4 regions of the Lysinibacillus sp. G01H genome follow, and region 3 is predicted to be linked to each of the others. Evidence: riboswitches for the same ligand, from Rfam matches in the RefSeq annotation. Region 3 holds a riboswitch; each other region holds the start of a gene.
The links. A riboswitch is a leader RNA that binds a small molecule or an ion and turns the genes downstream of it on or off. The one in region 3 is predicted to bind thiamine pyrophosphate.
Positions count from the first base shown of each region.

Region 1: it holds a riboswitch for thiamine pyrophosphate, as region 3 does, so the genes downstream of both, thiM (hydroxyethylthiazole kinase) here and thiW (energy coupling factor transporter S component ThiW) in region 3, are expected to answer to the same signal.
Region 2: it holds a riboswitch for thiamine pyrophosphate, as region 3 does, so the genes downstream of both, PSR12_RS12180 (ABC transporter substrate-binding protein) here and thiW (energy coupling factor transporter S component ThiW) in region 3, are expected to answer to the same signal.
Region 4: it holds a riboswitch for thiamine pyrophosphate, as region 3 does, so the genes downstream of both, thiC (phosphomethylpyrimidine synthase ThiC) here and thiW (energy coupling factor transporter S component ThiW) in region 3, are expected to answer to the same signal.

Region 1 covers NZ_CP118397.1:3,403,303-3,407,806, forward strand. Annotated here, with positions in the region: gene sppA (signal peptide peptidase SppA) at 1-127, opposite strand, end outside; gene mbcS (acyl-CoA synthetase MbcS) at 314-1,897, opposite strand; TPP riboswitch at 2,088-2,185, shown strand; gene thiM (hydroxyethylthiazole kinase) at 2,270-3,037, shown strand; gene thiD (bifunctional hydroxymethylpyrimidine kinase/phosphomethylpyrimidine kinase) at 3,025-3,849, shown strand; gene thiE (thiamine phosphate synthase) at 3,839-4,483, shown strand.
Region 2 covers NZ_CP118397.1:2,400,699-2,405,202, reverse strand. Annotated here, with positions in the region: gene parC (DNA topoisomerase IV subunit A) at 1-1,409, shown strand, start outside; TPP riboswitch at 1,518-1,628, shown strand; gene PSR12_RS12180 (ABC transporter substrate-binding protein) at 1,782-2,777, shown strand; gene PSR12_RS12175 (thiamine-binding protein) at 2,779-3,069, shown strand; gene PSR12_RS12170 (ABC transporter permease) at 3,069-3,842, shown strand; gene PSR12_RS12165 (ABC transporter ATP-binding protein) at 3,817-4,504, shown strand, end outside.
Region 3 covers NZ_CP118397.1:861,579-866,082, forward strand. Annotated here, with positions in the region: gene PSR12_RS04125 (VWA domain-containing protein) at 1-1,489, shown strand, start outside; gene thiW (energy coupling factor transporter S component ThiW) at 1,807-2,307, opposite strand; TPP riboswitch at 2,402-2,509, opposite strand; gene PSR12_RS04135 (MFS transporter) at 2,576-3,772, opposite strand; gene PSR12_RS04140 (ABC transporter substrate-binding protein) at 4,320-4,504, opposite strand, start outside.
Region 4 covers NZ_CP118397.1:236,258-240,761, forward strand. Annotated here, with positions in the region: gene PSR12_RS01135 (methyl-accepting chemotaxis protein) at 1-562, shown strand, start outside; gene PSR12_RS01140 (AEC family transporter) at 674-1,603, shown strand; TPP riboswitch at 1,664-1,778, shown strand; gene thiC (phosphomethylpyrimidine synthase ThiC) at 1,919-3,697, shown strand; gene PSR12_RS01150 (catalase) at 3,820-4,504, opposite strand, start outside.

The DNA of each region.
Region 1 (4,504 bases), 2.1 Mb from region 3:
CTGCCATTAAGCTATCAAAATTACCTAGGAAATCTGCTTTAAATAGCGCAAAAATGGTATTAATTCCCAACGAAAATAATAAGAGAACACCTGCCACTACTAAAGCAACCCACCTTTTTACATTCATGTCTTTCCGCCTCCTCAACACGTAATACGTATGACTTGCCAATTTGTTTCATTTTTTTGCAATAATTAAACACAAAAAGCTTTAAGCTATGTATTTCCTCATATTACCTTACCTAAAAAAAATAAAAAAATCAAAGTCCATACCTTTGATGAACTTTGATTTTCGACATTATTTCCTAGGAAATGATTATAATTGGAGGTGTTTGACTTCATGTTGTCGTAATTCGACACGTCTAATTTTCCCAGAAGATGTTTTCGGTAGCTCCTCTACAAATTCAATAGCACGTGGATATTTATAAGGAGCGGTTAATGATTTCACATGACTTTGGAGTGTTTGAATAAGCGCTTCATCACCTTTTTCACCATTGCGCAGAACAATAAATGCCTTGACAATATTTCCCCTTACTTTATCAGGGCTCGCAATAACAGCAGCCTCTTTTACGGTTGGATGTTTCATTAAAGCATCCTCTACTTCAAAAGGGCCAATTGTATAGCCTGAGGATATAATAACATCGTCTCCTCTCCCATCAAACCAAAAGTAGCCATCTTCATCTTTATAGGCACGATCTCCTGTAATATACCAATCCCCTCGAAATTGTAAATTTGTACGTTCAGGATCATTTAAATATTTTTTAAAGAGGGCTGGTGTTTCACGATGAACAGCAATATCACCAACTTCTCCGATTGTAACGGGTTTGCCCACATCATTAATAATTTCAACAGTGTTGCCAGGAGTAGGTTTTCCCATAGAGCCAACTCTTGCTTCCATCCCTACCATTGTGCCTACTAATAATGTATTTTCCGTTTGTCCATAGCCATCTCGCACTTGTAATTTAAATGTTTCCAAGAATACTCTAATGACCTCACTATTTAATGGCTCACCAGCTGATACAGCTTGGCGAATTGCACTTAAATCATACTCATGTAAATTATCAAGCGCTGCCATAAAACGATATTCAGTTGGTGTACAGCATAGTACATTGATTTTGAATCTCTGAAGCAATGCTAAATAAGAAGATGCTTCAAATTTACCTTTGTAGACAAATGCAGTAGCACCACTGCCTAAAGTAGCCAGAAACGGACTCCATATCCATTTTTGCCAGCCTGGTGCTGCAGTCGCCCAAACAATATCATTTTCTTGTACACCCAACCAATGTGGTGCTGTTGTTCGTAAATGAGCATAGCCCCAACTATGAGTATGCACTGCTGCTTTTGGATTTCCTGTCGTTCCACTTGTATAGGCTAAAAATGCATTGTCTGTGCTTTTTGTTGGGATAGGATTTATGTAGGTTGTAGATTGATTATACATTTTTTCAAGTATGTTCTGCCAAGGTTTATGTGCATTCCCTATGACAAATTGTTGGATGTCTTGTAAATTCCCCACTTTATCGAACTGTTCAATATAGGGTTCAAAAGCAATAACCGCTTTAGCATTTGCATGACGAATTCGATACTCAATATCCTTTGTTCTTAACATTTCAGAACTTGGAATAATAGTTAAACCTGCTTTTAATGCAGCAATATACACAATATATGCTTCCACTGAACGGGGTACCATCACTAAAATGACATCACCTTTCTTTAAACCTTGCTTGGTGAATACATGTGCTGCTTGATTCGCTTTTTCCAATAAATGTGCATATGTAATACATTGGATGTCTTGGTTTTCTTCATAAATGATTAAAGCATTTTTGGTTGCATCCTGAGCATATTTTTCAATTTCCTCTACTATGTTATACCATTCTGGTGCAACTAAATCTTGTCTTTTCATGGCAATTGCCCCCTTTTGTTATGACACATTATAAAACTCTTTTTTCAGCATTTTCAATGGTTTGTGTTTAATTTCGGTAAAGTCATGACAACTATCATACTCTCCTATATGGCATCGGTCACATTTTATCTATAGGAAAACTTGCTATTGAATACAAATGAAAAGTATGGTACATTTTGGTCAACTAAAAGCAAGATTGCAGGGGGACTCGCAAGAGTTGAGAAGGTAAAACCTGACCCTTTGAACCTGTTAGTTAATACTGACGTAGGGAGCAATAAACATCGTTTTTCAGATGAGAGGCTCTTTTCGTGCATTTTTACACAAAAAGAGCCTTTTTTGCATGCTTACGTCCATCCCTAAAGGAGGACTACAATGATTTTTCAAACAATTCGTCAACAACAACCACTTATCCATTGTATTACCAATTATGTAGTGGCAAATTTTCAAGCAAATGGTTTATTAGCGATAGGTGCTTCACCAGTAATGGCCGATGACTGCCAAGAGGTAGAGGAGATGGTAGCCATTGCTCAAGCATTATTAATTAATATTGGAACACTTAATAATCGCACAAAAAGTGCCATGTTATTAGCAGGTGAAAAAGCCAATATACTTGGTATTCCTGTTGTTTTAGATCCTGTCGGAGTTGGAGCCACAACTTACCGTAAGGAAACCGTAAAATATTTACTTGAAAACATACAATTTGCCGTGATTCGCTGTAATCTCGGCGAGCTAGCAGCAATAGCTGGTGTAAATTGGCAACAAAAAGGTGTCGATAGTGGTCATGGCACTATCGCTATGGAAGCAGAAGCCGTATCATTGGCTCAACGCTATCAATGCATTGTTATTGTCACAGGAGAACGCGATTTTATAACTGATGGCAAGCATAGTCAATGGATCGCTGGTGGTCATCCACAAATGACGGAAGTAACGGGTACAGGTTGTTTACTTAGCGCAATTTGTGGCGCAGCCTATAGTGTAAGCCATAACCCTTACCAACAATTAATAGAAACACTTACTTACTATAAAAAAGCAGGTGTACTGGCATCAGCATTTACTGCAGACATTGGTGATTTTCAAATAGCCTTACTCAATGCTATACATCGCTTATCAAAGGATGGTGTAGCTTCATGCATATTGTAACAACAATCGCTGGCTCAGATAGTGGTGGTGGCGCGGGTATACAGGCTGATTTAAAAACATTTCAGGAATTAGAAGTGTTTGGTACTTCTGTGATTACTGCTTTAACTGCTCAAAATACTTTGGGTGTAACAGGTGTTTGCCCGATTGACGTTTCCTTTATAAAAAAACAATTCGTGGCCTTGGTAGAAGATTTTCCAATCGCTGCGATTAAAACAGGAATGCTTTATTCCTCAGATATTATCAAAGCAATTGCACACACGATCAGTGAGCTAAACATTCCACTGATTGTTGATCCGGTGATGATTGCAAAAGGTGGGGAAAGCCTATTACAGCAAGAAGCTATCGATGCCTTATGCTCAACTTTACTACCACTTGCTACGGTTGTTACGCCCAATATACCTGAGGCAGAGACACTTACTGGGAAAGCTATACATCATTTTGAAGATATGAAAGAAGTAGCTCAAAGCTTGTTACAGCTAGGTGTACAATGTGTCATCATTAAAGGTGGTCATTTAGCAGATCCACTCTATGCCATTGATTATGTATTTTTTAAAAATGGACGTTCTTTTTCGATGCAGTCTCCTCGAATCCAAACAAAAAATACGCATGGTACTGGATGTACATTTTCCGCAGCACTTACTGCTTTTCTTGGACAAGGATTCACTCTGGAAAATGCCATTATAGAAGCTAAAAAATTTATCCAATTAGCTATTATGTATAATTTATCGATTGGAAATGGTCATGGACCCACTAATCATTTTGCTTATCAACAGCATAAGGAAGCCTGTGAGGTGATTATTCATGAAACGTGAGGATTTGCAGCTTTATTTTATTATGGGTACGAGCAATGTTCCTCCTCAAGAACAACCACTCTATATCCTAGAAAAAGCCTTGCAAGCAGGCATTACAATGTTTCAATTTCGCGAAAAAGGTCCTCATGCGTTAACTGGACTTGCCTATGAACAATTTGCACGCCAATGTCAAAAACTATGTCATCACTATAATGTGCCCTTCATCATTAATGACGATGTTGATCTAGCGATACGACTCGGCGCTGATGGTGTTCATATCGGACAAGATGATTTACCTGTAAGTGTAGCACGTAAAAGAGTTGGGAAAATGATTCTTGGTGTATCTGTCCATTGCGAGGAAGAATTGCAAATAGCTATTAACCATCAAGCTGATTATGTTGGTATCGGTCCAATCTTTCCAACATCCTCTAAAAGCGATGCACAACCACCATGTGGCACAACTTTTTTACAGGAGGCTCATTCACTGCATCCTGAATTACCAATTGTAGCAATCGGTGGAATAAATTTCACAAATGCACATTCTGTATTTCAAACGGGGGTTGATGGTGTTGCTGTTATTTCAGCTATCTGTCAAAGCAAAGATGTTGATCATACAGTAGCTACATTTAGATCTCTAACTCGTATAAATAAATGATCAAATAAACAAACTAAAACC
Region 2 (4,504 bases), 1.5 Mb from region 3:
CATTGCCATTATTGCTAGATGCGTATATTGCCCATCAAAAAGAAGTGGTAACAAACCGCTCCATTTATGATTTGCAAAAGGCAAAGGACCGTTCTCATATTGTAGATGGATTAATTAAAGCTCTTTCGATTTTAGATGAAGTCATTGCGACGATTCGTTCTTCTAATGATAAGAAGGATGCAAAGCTTAATTTACAAGAGAAGTTTGATTTTACAGAAGTACAGGCAGAGGCCATTGTAAGCCTGCAATTATACCGTTTAACGAATACGGATATTACAGAGCTTCGTCAGGAACAGGACGAGTTAGATAAGTTAATTGCCAAGCTAGAGGGGATTCTACAAAGTGAGGCTAAGCTTGTGCGTGTTATTAAACAAGAGCTGCTTGATATTAAGAAACGCTTTACAGAGCCTCGCCGCTCGAAGATTGAGCAAGAAATTGAAGAAATTAAAATTACATTGGATGTCCTTGTGCCAAGTGAGGAGGTTGTCGTAACAGTAACGAAGGATGGTTATATTAAACGCACATCCACACGTTCTCATGCCGCTTCAAATGGGCAAGATTTTGCCATGAAGGATTCAGATTATTTATTGTATGAAGCAAACTTAAATACACAGCACCATCTATTGCTGTTCACAAATCGAGGCAATTATATTTATCAGCCTGTTCATGAGCTGCCTGATATACGTTGGAAGGATCTCGGCCAGCATATTTCAAGTATTGTCCCAACAGGGGAAGATGAATCGATTATTGCGGTTTATGGCTTCGAAACATTTGAACAGCCAAATACGTATGTCTTCACAGCCACAAAAGATGGTCAAATTAAGCGCTCACCACTCGTAGACTATGCAGTGACACGTTATTCAAAGCCTATTAAAACGATGAACGTCAAGGCTGGTGATGCGATGATCTATGCATCGTTTGTAACAGATGACGTGGAGCTGATGCTCACAACGGATACAGCCTATGCAATTCGTTTCCCAATGGAGGAACTACCTGTGACAGGTGTGAAAACAGGCGGTGTGAAAGGGATCACACTAAAAGATGGAGAAGCCTTAGTTGGCGTCAATGTATTACAGCCTGATGTTACCCAATATGTAGTGATTGTGACACAGCGTGGGGCCGTGAAGAAAATGAATGTCGCTGAAGTTGAAGTAGCAGGTCGTGCAAAACGTGGACTAAAAGTATTAACAGAGTTAAAAGCAAACCCTCACCGAATTGTGGCAGTTGTTCAAGCAACAGACGGGGAGCAGGTTGTGATTGAAACTGAAAAAGGTGTTCAAGAGGTGATTGACGTGCAAGCATTGTCTCGTGCGGATCGCCATTCCAACGGTTCATTTAAAGTGGATATTGCAACAGATGGGGCAATCTCTCATGTTGTCACAGCCAAAAAAGAACAGAAACCAAGCTAAAAGAATGCCCAGTCTCTTAGGAGTGCTGGGCTTTAAGCTCATTTCAAAAATAGCACCTTGTCATTTAAGTGAAACTATGGGTATAATAATCATCGAAAAGTTCATAGCGAAAGAATGTAGGGGGGCTAGTAATTGCTAGCTGAGATTGTGTCCGATAGACGCTGACCCTTTGAACCTGATTTGGCTCGTACCAGCGTAGGGAACATCTATTCAAAAAAGCAAAGTTTTGAAGATTGATTGCGATACGTCTGGGAGGAATCCTAGGCGTTTTTTTATGTTTCAAGCAACAGCTTGCCAACATTGTATACGCTTTCTTCTGGTGACAACATTCATTCATGAACACTTTCATATTACAAACTGGGAGGCTTTCGCATGAAAAAATGGTTATTTATTCTAATGGTAGCACTATTAACATTAGCAGGCTGTAGTGACAAGGAGGATAAGCAGGCTGCTGACAAGCTGAAAAAGGTGTCTGTGGTACTGGATTGGACGCCGAATACAAATCATACAGGACTATATGTTGCAAAAAAACTCGGTTATTTTGAGGAACAGGGCTTAGATGTTGATATTATTATGCCTGGTGAGGCGGGCGCAGATCAGCTTGTTGCTTCTGGAAAGGCGGATTTTGGCGTGAGCTATCAGGAAGGCATAACACAGGCACGAGTACAGAATGTGCCGCTGGTCTCAATCGCAGCAATTATACAGCATAATACATCTGGCTTTGCTTCTATTGCTTCAAAGGGCATTACATCGCCAAAGGATTTTGAAGGTAAAACCTATGGTGGTTGGGGTGCGCCATTAGAGCAAGCCGTCTTACAATCACTAATGCAAAAAGAAAAGGCAGATATTAATAAGCTAGATATTGTCAATGCAGGGGATTTAGATTTCTTCACAATGATGGAAAAAGACATTGATTTTGCTTGGATTTATTATGCATGGACTGGTATTGAGGCTGAGCTGCGTGGGGAAAAGATTAATATGCTATATCTTACAGATTATAGTGATCAATTAGATTATTATACGCCCGTTTTAGCTACAAATGAAAAAATGATACAGGACAACCCCGATGTAGTCAAAGCCTTTGTGGCAGCGGCAGCGAAGGGCTATGAATACGCAATTGGAAACCCAAGTGAAGCGGCGGATATTTTAATCGAAGCGGCCCCTGATTTAGATAAAGCGTTAGTGCATAAAAGTCAGGAATGGCTGGCTGATAAATACCAGGATGATGCCAAGCAATGGGGAGAGCAAAAGCTTTCTGTGTGGGAAAATTATGCGAAATGGATGTCTAGCAATCAAGTACTAGAGGGCGAATTTGATGCGAAAAAAGCCTTTACTAATGAGTTCTTACCTAAAAAGGAGGCCAAATAAGATGGCAAATTCATTAATCAGTGTACAAATCATTCCGAAGACAGAGAAATATGAAGATGTGATACCGTATGTAGATGCAGCAATTGCGGTGATCGATGCTTCTGGGGTGAAATATGAGGTTCATCCATTGGAAACAACGATGGAGGGTGAGCTTTCAACATTGCTCCAAATCATTGAAAAAATGAATGAGAAGATGATCGAGCTTGGTGCCATCAATGTCATTACACAAGTGAAAATTTTATATCAGCCAACGGGGATTACGATGGATACATTAACGGAGAAATATCAGTAATGAAACATGCATTACACAAAGGAAGGACGATAATTTTTATCGCCTTCCTCTTATTCATATGGGAACTAATCGTGAGGTTCGCTGAAGTTCCTCATTGGTTATTACCCGCACCCAGTAGTATTTTGTCGGAGTCCATCCAGTCGTATCAAACCTTTCTACCACATGCATTTGCTACGGTACAGCTAGCTCTACTAGGTTTGGCCATTGGCATCGCTTGTGGGCTAACGGTGGCAGTAGTGTTGCATCGATTTAATTTTATTCGAGAACTGTTTTATCCAATTCTTATTATGTCGCAGAATGTTCCTATTCTAGTCTTGGCACCGCTACTTATTATTTGGTTTGGCTTTGGCTTATTACCGAAGCTTATCATTATCTGTCTTGTGTGCTTTTTCCCGATTGTCATTGCAGCGATGGATGGATTTAGACAAACAGCTCCAGCATTAAAGCATTATTTTGCCATGGTTGGTGCTACAAAGGCACAAACCTTTTGGAAGCTGGAATGGCCTTATGCCTATCCTGCGATTTTTTCAGGCATTAAAATTGCGGCTACATATAGTGTGATGGGGGCTGTGATTGCGGAGTGGCTTGGAGCAAAAAAGGGTATTGGTGTTTACATGACCCTAGCCCAGTCCTCCTTCCGTACAGATCGCGTATTTGTAGCAATTTTTGCGATTGTTCTCTTGAGCTTACTATTGTTTAGCGGTATTCGTTTAATTGAAAAATTTATGGTGAAGGGAAGAGGCTATCATGCTCAGCATTCAAAACATCGCTAAATCCTTCGATGCACTAAAAGTACTTGATCAACTTTCTTTTGACGTAAAGGATGGCGAGTTTGTGGCCATTGTTGGTCCTTCAGGCAGTGGTAAGAGCACACTTTTTCAATTAATTGGTGGTGTTTCGCCAATTGATCAAGGAGCCATTTTACTAAATGGAGAGGATATCCAACGAAAAAAAGGAACGATTGGCTATATGCCACAGCAGCCATGTCTATTACCCTGGCGCACAATAGTAGAAAATGTCACGCTTATAGAGGAATTACAGCATAAACCGAATGTTGAACGTGCCAAGGAATGGTTAGAAAAGGTTGGTCTTGCCTCCTTTATCCATGCCTACCCGAACGAACTGTCTGGAGGTATGCAGCAGCGTGTGTCCTTTATTCGAGCAATGGTCAGTGAAAAGCCGATTTTATGCTTAGACGAACCATTTTCTGCGTTGGATGAATTTACTCGACTGGAAATGCAAGCATGGCTTTTATCTATCTGGGAAGAGTATCGCAAATCCATTCTATTTGTTACACATAGTATTGAGGAAGCTCTCTTTTTAGCAGATCGCATACTTGTTTTAACCAAACGTCCAGCAACCGTTAAAAAGGAAATCATCGTGCCATTTGAGAGACCTCGGAAAGAGGAAATTCGACATTCTGCAGCATTCACAG
Region 3 (4,504 bases):
AATGGTTGGTGGAGAAAATAGTTTTGGTCTAGGCGGCTACTTTAAAACACCGATCGAAACCTTATTGCCAGTGGAAATGGAAATTAAGGGCAAAGAGCAATTACCTTCCTTAGGATTAGTGATTGTACTTGACCGATCTGGCAGTATGCAAGGCTCGAAGCTTGAGCTTGCTAAGGAAGCAGCGGCACGTTCTGTTGAGATGTTGCGAGACGAGGATACATTAGGATTCATCGCCTTTGATGATCGTCCATGGGAGATTATAGAGACAGGGCCTCTTAGCAGTAAAGAAGAGGCTGTGGATACTATTTTATCAGTAACACCTGGTGGGGGAACAGAAATCTATAGTTCATTAGCTAAAGCCTACGAGAACCTTGCTGATTTAAAGCTCCAACGTAAGCATATTATTCTCTTAACAGATGGGCAGTCACAGGCAGGGAACTATGAGGATTTAATTACTGAAGGAAAAGAAGATGGTATAACCTTATCGACAGTAGCGATTGGACAAGATGCCGATGCGAACTTATTAGAAGCGCTTAGTGACATGGGCAGTGGACGTTTCTATGATGTCATAGATGAGCAAACCATTCCTTCTATTTTATCTCGTGAAACTGCTATGATTTCCCGCACCTATATTGAGGACAATCCATTTTACCCTGCAATTTATAATGCAGCAGGATGGAACGTACTGTTTGCTAATGGTGTCCCACAAATGAATGCATACATTGGGACAACGGCAAAACAGGGGGCTACTGTCGTAGCAGAAAGCGAAAAGGAAGATCCTGTGTTAGCGCAGTGGCAATATGGTCTTGGTAAAACATTTGCCTTTACATCTGATTCAACGGGTAAATGGACAGGAGATTGGGCAAGATGGAAAAATTGGGGAGTATTTTGGCAAACACTTATTTCTCAAATGCTACCAAGCTACAATGATGTAGCCTATGATGTAAGATTGGAAGCAGATGGTTCCTTTATGATTACAGACCCTACAAATGAAGCTGCATTTTTAGACATTGTTGCAGTAAATGAAGCAGGGGAGGAGCTAGAAACACAACTTGAAACCATTTCCGCATCCCAAGTTCGAGCTGTAGTACAAGCTGAACCTGGATTAATTTTCTTCCGTGTAGCAGATGAAAAGCAGGCCATCTATCAGGCAGGGCTAAGTGTTCCTTATAGTGCTGAATACGAACTACTCCCTGTAAATAACCAACTGATAGAAGAGTTAACTCAGCGAACAGGAGGCACTGTTTTAAAGGAACCACAAGATGTCTTCCGTGACTTTACGACAAAAGGAGCAGATCGGCAAAATATTGCCACATGGCTACTCTTAGCGAGTATGCTTCTTTTCTTTATTGATATTACCATAAGACGTTTTGGTTGGAATTTCCTAACGAATACGAAGAAAAAAGAGCCGCTGGTTGAGGAAAAAACTCTACAGGCAGAAGACACAAATGTAGCACATTTGTTAAAAGGCATGAAAAAACGATCTTAAAATAGAGGAAGCAGCAGTGCAAACTTAATAGTTTTGCACTGCTTTTTTATATTGTTTGAATAGAGAGTTGTCCCCTTTGTTAGAGCGGGTAAGATGATCTAAAAAGTGGGCTCTTTGCTCATAAGGAGAGAAAGGCGCTCTAAGTTGAGTCATTGCCGCTCATAAAGAGTAGAAAAGCGCTCCAAGTAGAGCCATTGCCGCTCATAAAGTGGAAAAAGGCGCTCTAAGTAGAGGTATTCTCGCTCATAAAGGGAAGAAAAGCGCTCTAACTAAAGTCATCACCGATCATAAAGAGAGATAAAACCCTCCAATCCCTCTCAATAAAGAGAAGAATTAAACCTCTTTACTAGCTCTGTTTTACGCATGCTACTCGCAACCATTACACCTAAAATGGCGCCGATTGTACTTGATGTTAAAAAGGCTGGTAGGAAGAAGAATGCTGCTACAGATGTTCCCATGAATAATTTTGCGTAAGGGACGGCAATAAGTGAAGCCAGAATGCCAGTTCCGATAACTTCTCCGATACCAGCTAACCACATCTTATTGCTATATTTATAGGCAAGGGCAGCACAGAACGCACCGATGATACTACCAGGGATAGCTAGTAGAGAGCCTGTTCCAGTAAAAATACGAATGATGGCAGTGACAAAGGCAACTATAACTGTTGGTACGGGTCCAAGTATAATCGCTCCTATCACATTAATAGCATGCTGAACGGGGTAAGCACGTGCGATTCCTGTTGGGATGGATACGAAAGTAGAGCCTGCAACAGCAATGGCTACTAATAAAGCCATGACTGTTAATTTACGAATTGACATAAAGTTCACTCCTTTTGGTAAAGTTGGTGAGGAAAAATAAAAAGGCCACCCCCTTTAAACAATAGGAAGCGGCCTTGCATGTATATAGTGACAACAGCAAGTAGCGCCACTTCCCTCCGCTAGTGTGAACTAGATCAGGTTCAAAGGGTCCGTATATTACCATATACGTCTCAGCCTTTTAAAGACTCCCCTAGTGGTTAAGATTATTCAATTTAGTGAATCAACAATAATGTAACATACTGTTAAAAATAGTCAATGATTTTTCAGACTATTTTGGATCGGGATGCATTAAATGAGGTGCTTTTTTCACTGTCCAGATGAGCGCAAGGAAGAAACAAGCTAATAATATGATAGAACCAAAAATATAGGGGCTATTCATATTCCAATCAAATAATAAACCTGCCAAAGCGGGTCCAATCATATTCCCAAGGCTCATATAGGCATTATTCAAGCCCGCAGCAAATCCCTGCTCTTTTTCTGCAAGTTTTGAGATGAGTGTATTAACAGCTGGACGAATTAATGTCGTTGCTGTAGAGAAAATTGTTGCTACAACTAATATAAGGGCAAAGCCAGAAACAAATAATATTAAGAAAATAGCAACGGATGCAATAAACAAATTAACTAGTACTACTTTCATTTCACCATAACGATTGAACAGTGGTGTAATAATAAACATTTGTACTACTACTCCAAAAGCACCACCAACAACTAATATAATCGCTATATCTACAGGTGTGTAATTAAACTTTTCTGTCACAAATAATGACAATGTCGTTTGGAAATTTGCAATTCCAAACGAGAACACCAGCATAATTATGAGCATAACAAAATAAGGCATATGTATGGAACGAGCCATTTGCTTCGCCAGATTGTCTTGCTTTTGTTTCTGTTGCGCAGTGTTTGGTTGGGTAGAAGGTAATAAAAAGTAAGATAAAATAGATGCTACAATGGCTGCAGCTCCAGCTGTGAAAAATGGGAAATGTAAGCTTACCTTTGCTAAAAAGCCTCCAATACCAGGTCCGATCATAAAGCCAAGAGACATGGCGGCACCCAACATCCCCATACCTTTCCCGCGTTCTTCATAGGTTGTGACGTCAGCGACAAAAGCCATAATAGGAGGTGCAACAAATGCGGAACCTAGACCACCTAAAAATCGTGCTAAAAAGAGCATCCATACATCTGTAGCAAGGCCAAATCCGATTTGTGCAAGACCTGTTACGATAAGACCGAAAATAATTAAATTTTTTCGACCGTACTGATCTGAAAGATTCCCAGCAATAGGAGAAAATACGAATTGAGCTAAGGCGAACGTTGCGATTAGCATACCTAGAACTTGTCCTGCTGCACCAAATATTTTTAAATACTCTGGCATGACAGGAATAATAATGCCAATACTCCCCATTGCGATAAACATATTAAACATTAAAATATACAAAGCCGCCTTATTGGACTTTTGCTGGGTCATCGAATGAACCCCCTTTTTGTAATCAAATATAGTACAGTCTATCATAAAGAATTATTGCTTGGCTAATAGTTAAGATTATCGTACTGGTTCTATATTTAGAATGGTTTTCCACAAAAGTTTTCATCTGCGTACCTAAGGATGATGAAATAATACATGTTAGTCATAAAAATTGAGGGAGAAGAACTATAGAATCGAGCAACAATCGATGGATTTCTCTTATAAAAGGAGAATTAAAAAATTTGTGAGTCTGTCTGTAATGGTCTATAAATTGTAGCGACTGTTATAGTAGTGGCATCAAAATTATTATGGCTTATTTATTGTTAATACAATGGATAAAGAAAATATAAATTTATGCAGGTTCGATGAAAAAATCTATAGGTAAAGCTTTTCCATAACAGATGATGTGAGCATCTATTAAAATTTAGATAAAATATTTTCTAAATATAATAATACAAATAGTCGATTGAAAATTTTCTTATTTAATAGAAAGTTAGATAGGCAGAGAAAAAACTAGCGAATTGGTGTGAAAACCATTTCGCTAGTTTAATTACCGGATACTCATTTTAAATTCTAAAAATAATTCGTTGTATTTCCCTAAATAATCAGGTCCCAAATTTTTGTAGACCTCTAATGTATCGCGTTGTTCTTCAGAAGGATAGTAGCGTTCGTCAGAAACAACTTCTGCGTCCATCAAGTCCATGGCTGCAATATTAGGAGTAGAGTAGCCTACAA
Region 4 (4,504 bases), 630 kb from region 3:
TATTAATCAGATTATTGCTTCGATCCAAAGCATTACCGAGCAGACAAATCTGCTAGCTTTAAATGCAAGTATTGAGGCTGCACGTGCTGGTGAGCATGGTAAAGGATTTGCTGTAGTTGCAGAGGAAGTTAGAAAGCTAGCAGAACAATCTAAAAATGAAACAGAAATTATTAAGAGTACAGTAGAAAGCATTCTTGAAAATTCTCAGCAAACGGTTGCTGTTATTGCATCTAATGCAGATTTAATGCAATCTCAAAATGAGTCAGTACAAAGCACGCAACTAGCGTTTAAAGATAGCAGTGACTTGTCAGGTTCAATTGCAAATTCTATTAGTGAATTAATGAATAAACTATCTAGCATGTTAGAGCATAAAAATCAGGCAATCATGGCTATCCAAAGTATTTCGGCTATTTCAGAGCAAACAGCAGCCTCTGCGGAACAAGTAAGTGCTTCTGCAATGGATCAACAAGCAGAATTACAAAAAGTAGCAGAGTCTATTCAAAATATGAACGATATTTCAAACGAGCTACAAGAAGTTGTAAATCGATTTAAGCTTGTTTAAAAGCAAAGGCTGCCTTCAATATAGAGGCAGTCTTCTTTTATTGTGAAAGTTAGAGAAATTGACCTAGAAGGAATTCAACACTACTATTAACACTGGAAGGGGGACATTGAAATGATGTATCTCGGAATGATTTTCTTTCAAATTGTTGTTCCTATTTTAGTGTTACTTGTAATAGGCGCTATCCTACAAAAGAAATTTCGCTTTAATTTAAAAGCATTGTCTCAGCTTATTACATATTGCTTTATGCCGGCAGCTGTTTTTGTAAATTTATATGAAACACATGTGGAGTTATCGGTACTGGGAGAGGTCGGATTATTTATTATACTCTTTATCGGTAGTCAAATGTTACTCAGTCATTTTATGGCAAAAGGGCTAGGTTTAGCTAGAACAGAGGCAGCTGTCTTTAAAAATAGTGTGGTGCTTATTAACTCTGGCAATTACGGTATTCCAGTTGCTCAAATGATATTTGCCACGCAACCTATTGGAGTAGCCATTCAGGTCATGCTCGTAATCTTTCAAAATATGACTACGTATACATATGGATTATACAATTTAATTTCTTCTACAAAGTCGGGTATGACAATCATCAAGGATTTCTTTAAAATGCCTATTATTCATGCGCTGATTATAGGTGCCGCTATGAACTATTTTGGTATCGGTATTCCACAGTTTATCAAAATACCAGTAGAACATGTGGCAGATGGATTTATTGCTGTGGCCTTAATTACTTTAGGTGCACAATTATCACAACTAGAGATGAAATCAATGTTTAATAAAACCGTCATTATCAGCTGTTTTACGCGATTAATTATTGGACCATCTGTTGCATTAGCCATTATTTATATATTGGGATTAGATGGAGTCGTCGCACAATCACTGTTTATAGCTAGTGCCTTTCCAACATCCCGTAATAGTTCTAGTCTAGCATTGGAATATGATGTAGAATCAGCAACAGCCGCGCAAGCTGTTTTATTTTCTACCATTGTAAGCTGTATAACTGTAACCATTGTGATCTATTTTGCGGAAGTATTATTTACCTAGTAAGATAAAAAATAACTTCCATCTCTTAGTATTATCTGCTACACTAGCATCAAACTAAATAGTATTAACTAGGGGAGTCTGATGAGTCAGGCTGAGAGGGAAACGCTACGAAGTTTCTTGACCCTTTGGACCTGATCTGGCTCATACCAGCGTGGGAAAGTTAAGAAGCTATTGCAGAGTATGCAATCAATAGACCTTTACATTCGTGGCCGGATCCAAATAATTATTTTGGATTCGGCCTTTATTTTTTGGATTGTTGGGGTGAGCTAGAATCGGTCCTTATATCAAAATAAATTTAAGGGAGAGAAGTAGCTCATGTCAGCAATTAGTGAAAAGAATATTACCATTATGTCTAGCTTTGAAGGAAGCAAAAAAGTATATGTGGAAGGATCACGCCCAGATATTCTAGTACCTATGCGAGAAATTGCATTAAGTCCGACAACAGGCAGTTTTGGAAATGAAGAAAATGCTCCTATTCGAGTATATGATACGAGTGGGCCCTATACAGATCCAGCCTACCAAGTAGATATTACGAAAGGTTTACCTGCCTTACGAAATGCATGGATTCAAGAGCGAGGGGATGTAGAAGCATATGAGGGACGCTCCATTAAACCGGAGGATAATGGTTTTCGTCATGTTGATGACCCGCGTATTCAAGAAAATGTCTTCCCTGAGTTGACGAGAAAGCCTTTGCGTGCTAAAAAAGGTAAAAATGTGACACAGCTTCACTATGCACGAAGGGGGATTATAACGCCTGAAATGGAGTTTGTAGCGATTCGTGAAAATATGAATCCTGAATTTGTACGTTCAGAAATTGCAGCTGGACGAGCTATAATGCCTTCTAATATTAATCACCCTGAGGCAGAGCCAATGATTATTGGGCGTAATTTTCATGTAAAGATCAATGCGAATATCGGGAATTCTGCTGTATCTTCTTCCATTGCGGAAGAAGTTGAGAAAATGACCTGGGCAACTCGATGGGGCGCAGATAATATTATGGATCTATCGACTGGTAAACATATTCATACAACTAGAGAATGGATTATTCGAAATGCTGCAGTGCCAGTGGGAACAGTGCCAATTTATCAGGCTTTAGAAAAGGTAAATGGTGTAGCAGAGGATTTAACGTGGGAGGTTTATCGTGATACTCTCATTGAACAAGCTGAGCAGGGTGTGGATTACTTCACCATTCATGCAGGTGTCCTTTTACGCTATGTACCACTAACAGCAAATCGTGTGACAGGTATTGTATCTCGAGGGGGCTCTATCATGGCACAGTGGTGTTTATATCATCATCAAGAGAATTTCCTGTATACACACTTTGAGGAAATCTGTGAAATTATGAAAGCTTATGATGTTGCTTTTTCCTTAGGTGATGGTTTACGCCCAGGCTCAATTGCAGATGCCAATGATGAGGCGCAATTTGCAGAGCTTGAAACACTAGGCGAGCTAACACAAATTGCTTGGCAGCATGATGTTCAGGTGATGGTTGAAGGACCAGGTCATGTACCAATGCATCTGATTAAAGAAAACATGGACAAGCAATTAGAGGTTTGTAAGGAAGCGCCCTTCTATACATTAGGACCACTCACAACAGATATTGCTCCAGGTTATGACCACATTACATCAGCCATTGGGGCAGCCATGATTGGTTGGTTTGGTACAGCGATGCTTTGTTATGTGACACCAAAAGAGCATCTTGGTTTACCAAATCGCGAGGACGTTCGTATGGGCGTTATCACTTATAAAATTGCTGCACATGCTGCTGATTTAGCAAAAGGTCATCCAGGTGCACAACAACGAGACGATGCACTGTCTAAAGCCCGCTTTGAGTTCCGTTGGCGTGATCAATTTAATCTGTCCCTAGATCCAGAGCGTGCAGTGGAATATCATGATGAGACACTGCCAGCAGAGGGAGCAAAAACAGCACACTTTTGTTCTATGTGCGGGCCTAAATTCTGTAGCATGAGAATTTCACAGGACATTCGTAATTATGCGAAAGATAAGGATTTGAATACGACTGAAGCGATCCATCAAGGTATGAAGGAAAAGGCAGAGGAGTTTAAAAAAGCAGGCAGTCGAATTTACCAATAATGAAAGAAAAGGCTTATGTCAAAAAATAGACATAGGCCTTTTTTTAATCAAAAAACTCCATGTGAATAGTGGATTCACATGGAGTAAAAGTTGGATTTGGATATCAATAATAAAGTGGAATATTAAACGTTTGTTGGTTGTTTTACATATGGATTTGTAAGGTCCATACCTTCTAATGAAAGACCCATCGCTTTTGCGACACCTTCACCATATGCTGGGTCAGCTAGATAGCAGTGAAGAATGTGACGGCGTTTGATGAATTCTTCAACAGAAGCCATATCATTCGCTGTATTTTCAAATAGACGTTGTTGCTCTTCCACCGTCAATAGACGGAATAGCTTACCTGGTTGCTCAAAGTAATTATTATCGTCTTCACGGAAGTCATGAATACCTGCATGACCATCAATGCGTAATTCAGGCTCTTTATGGTCTAAATTATGCTCCCACTCGCCATAGCTATTTGGTTCATAGCTTAATGTCGAACCGAGATTGCCATCAAAGCGCATTGCTCCATCGCGGTGGAAAGTACGGAATGGACATTTTGGTGCGTTGACAGGAAGCATATAGTGATTTACACCAAGACGATAGCGTTGTGCATCCGCATATGCAAAGATACGACCTTGTAACATTTTATCTGGTGAGAAGCTGATACCAGGAACAATGTTAGAAGGTGCAAATGCAGCTTGTTCAACTTCTGCAAAGTAGTTGTCTGGATTTTTGTTTAACTCGAACTCACCTACAGGAATTAATGGGAAGTCTTTTTTATACCATACCTTTGTTAAATCAAATGGGTTGTATGGTAGCTCA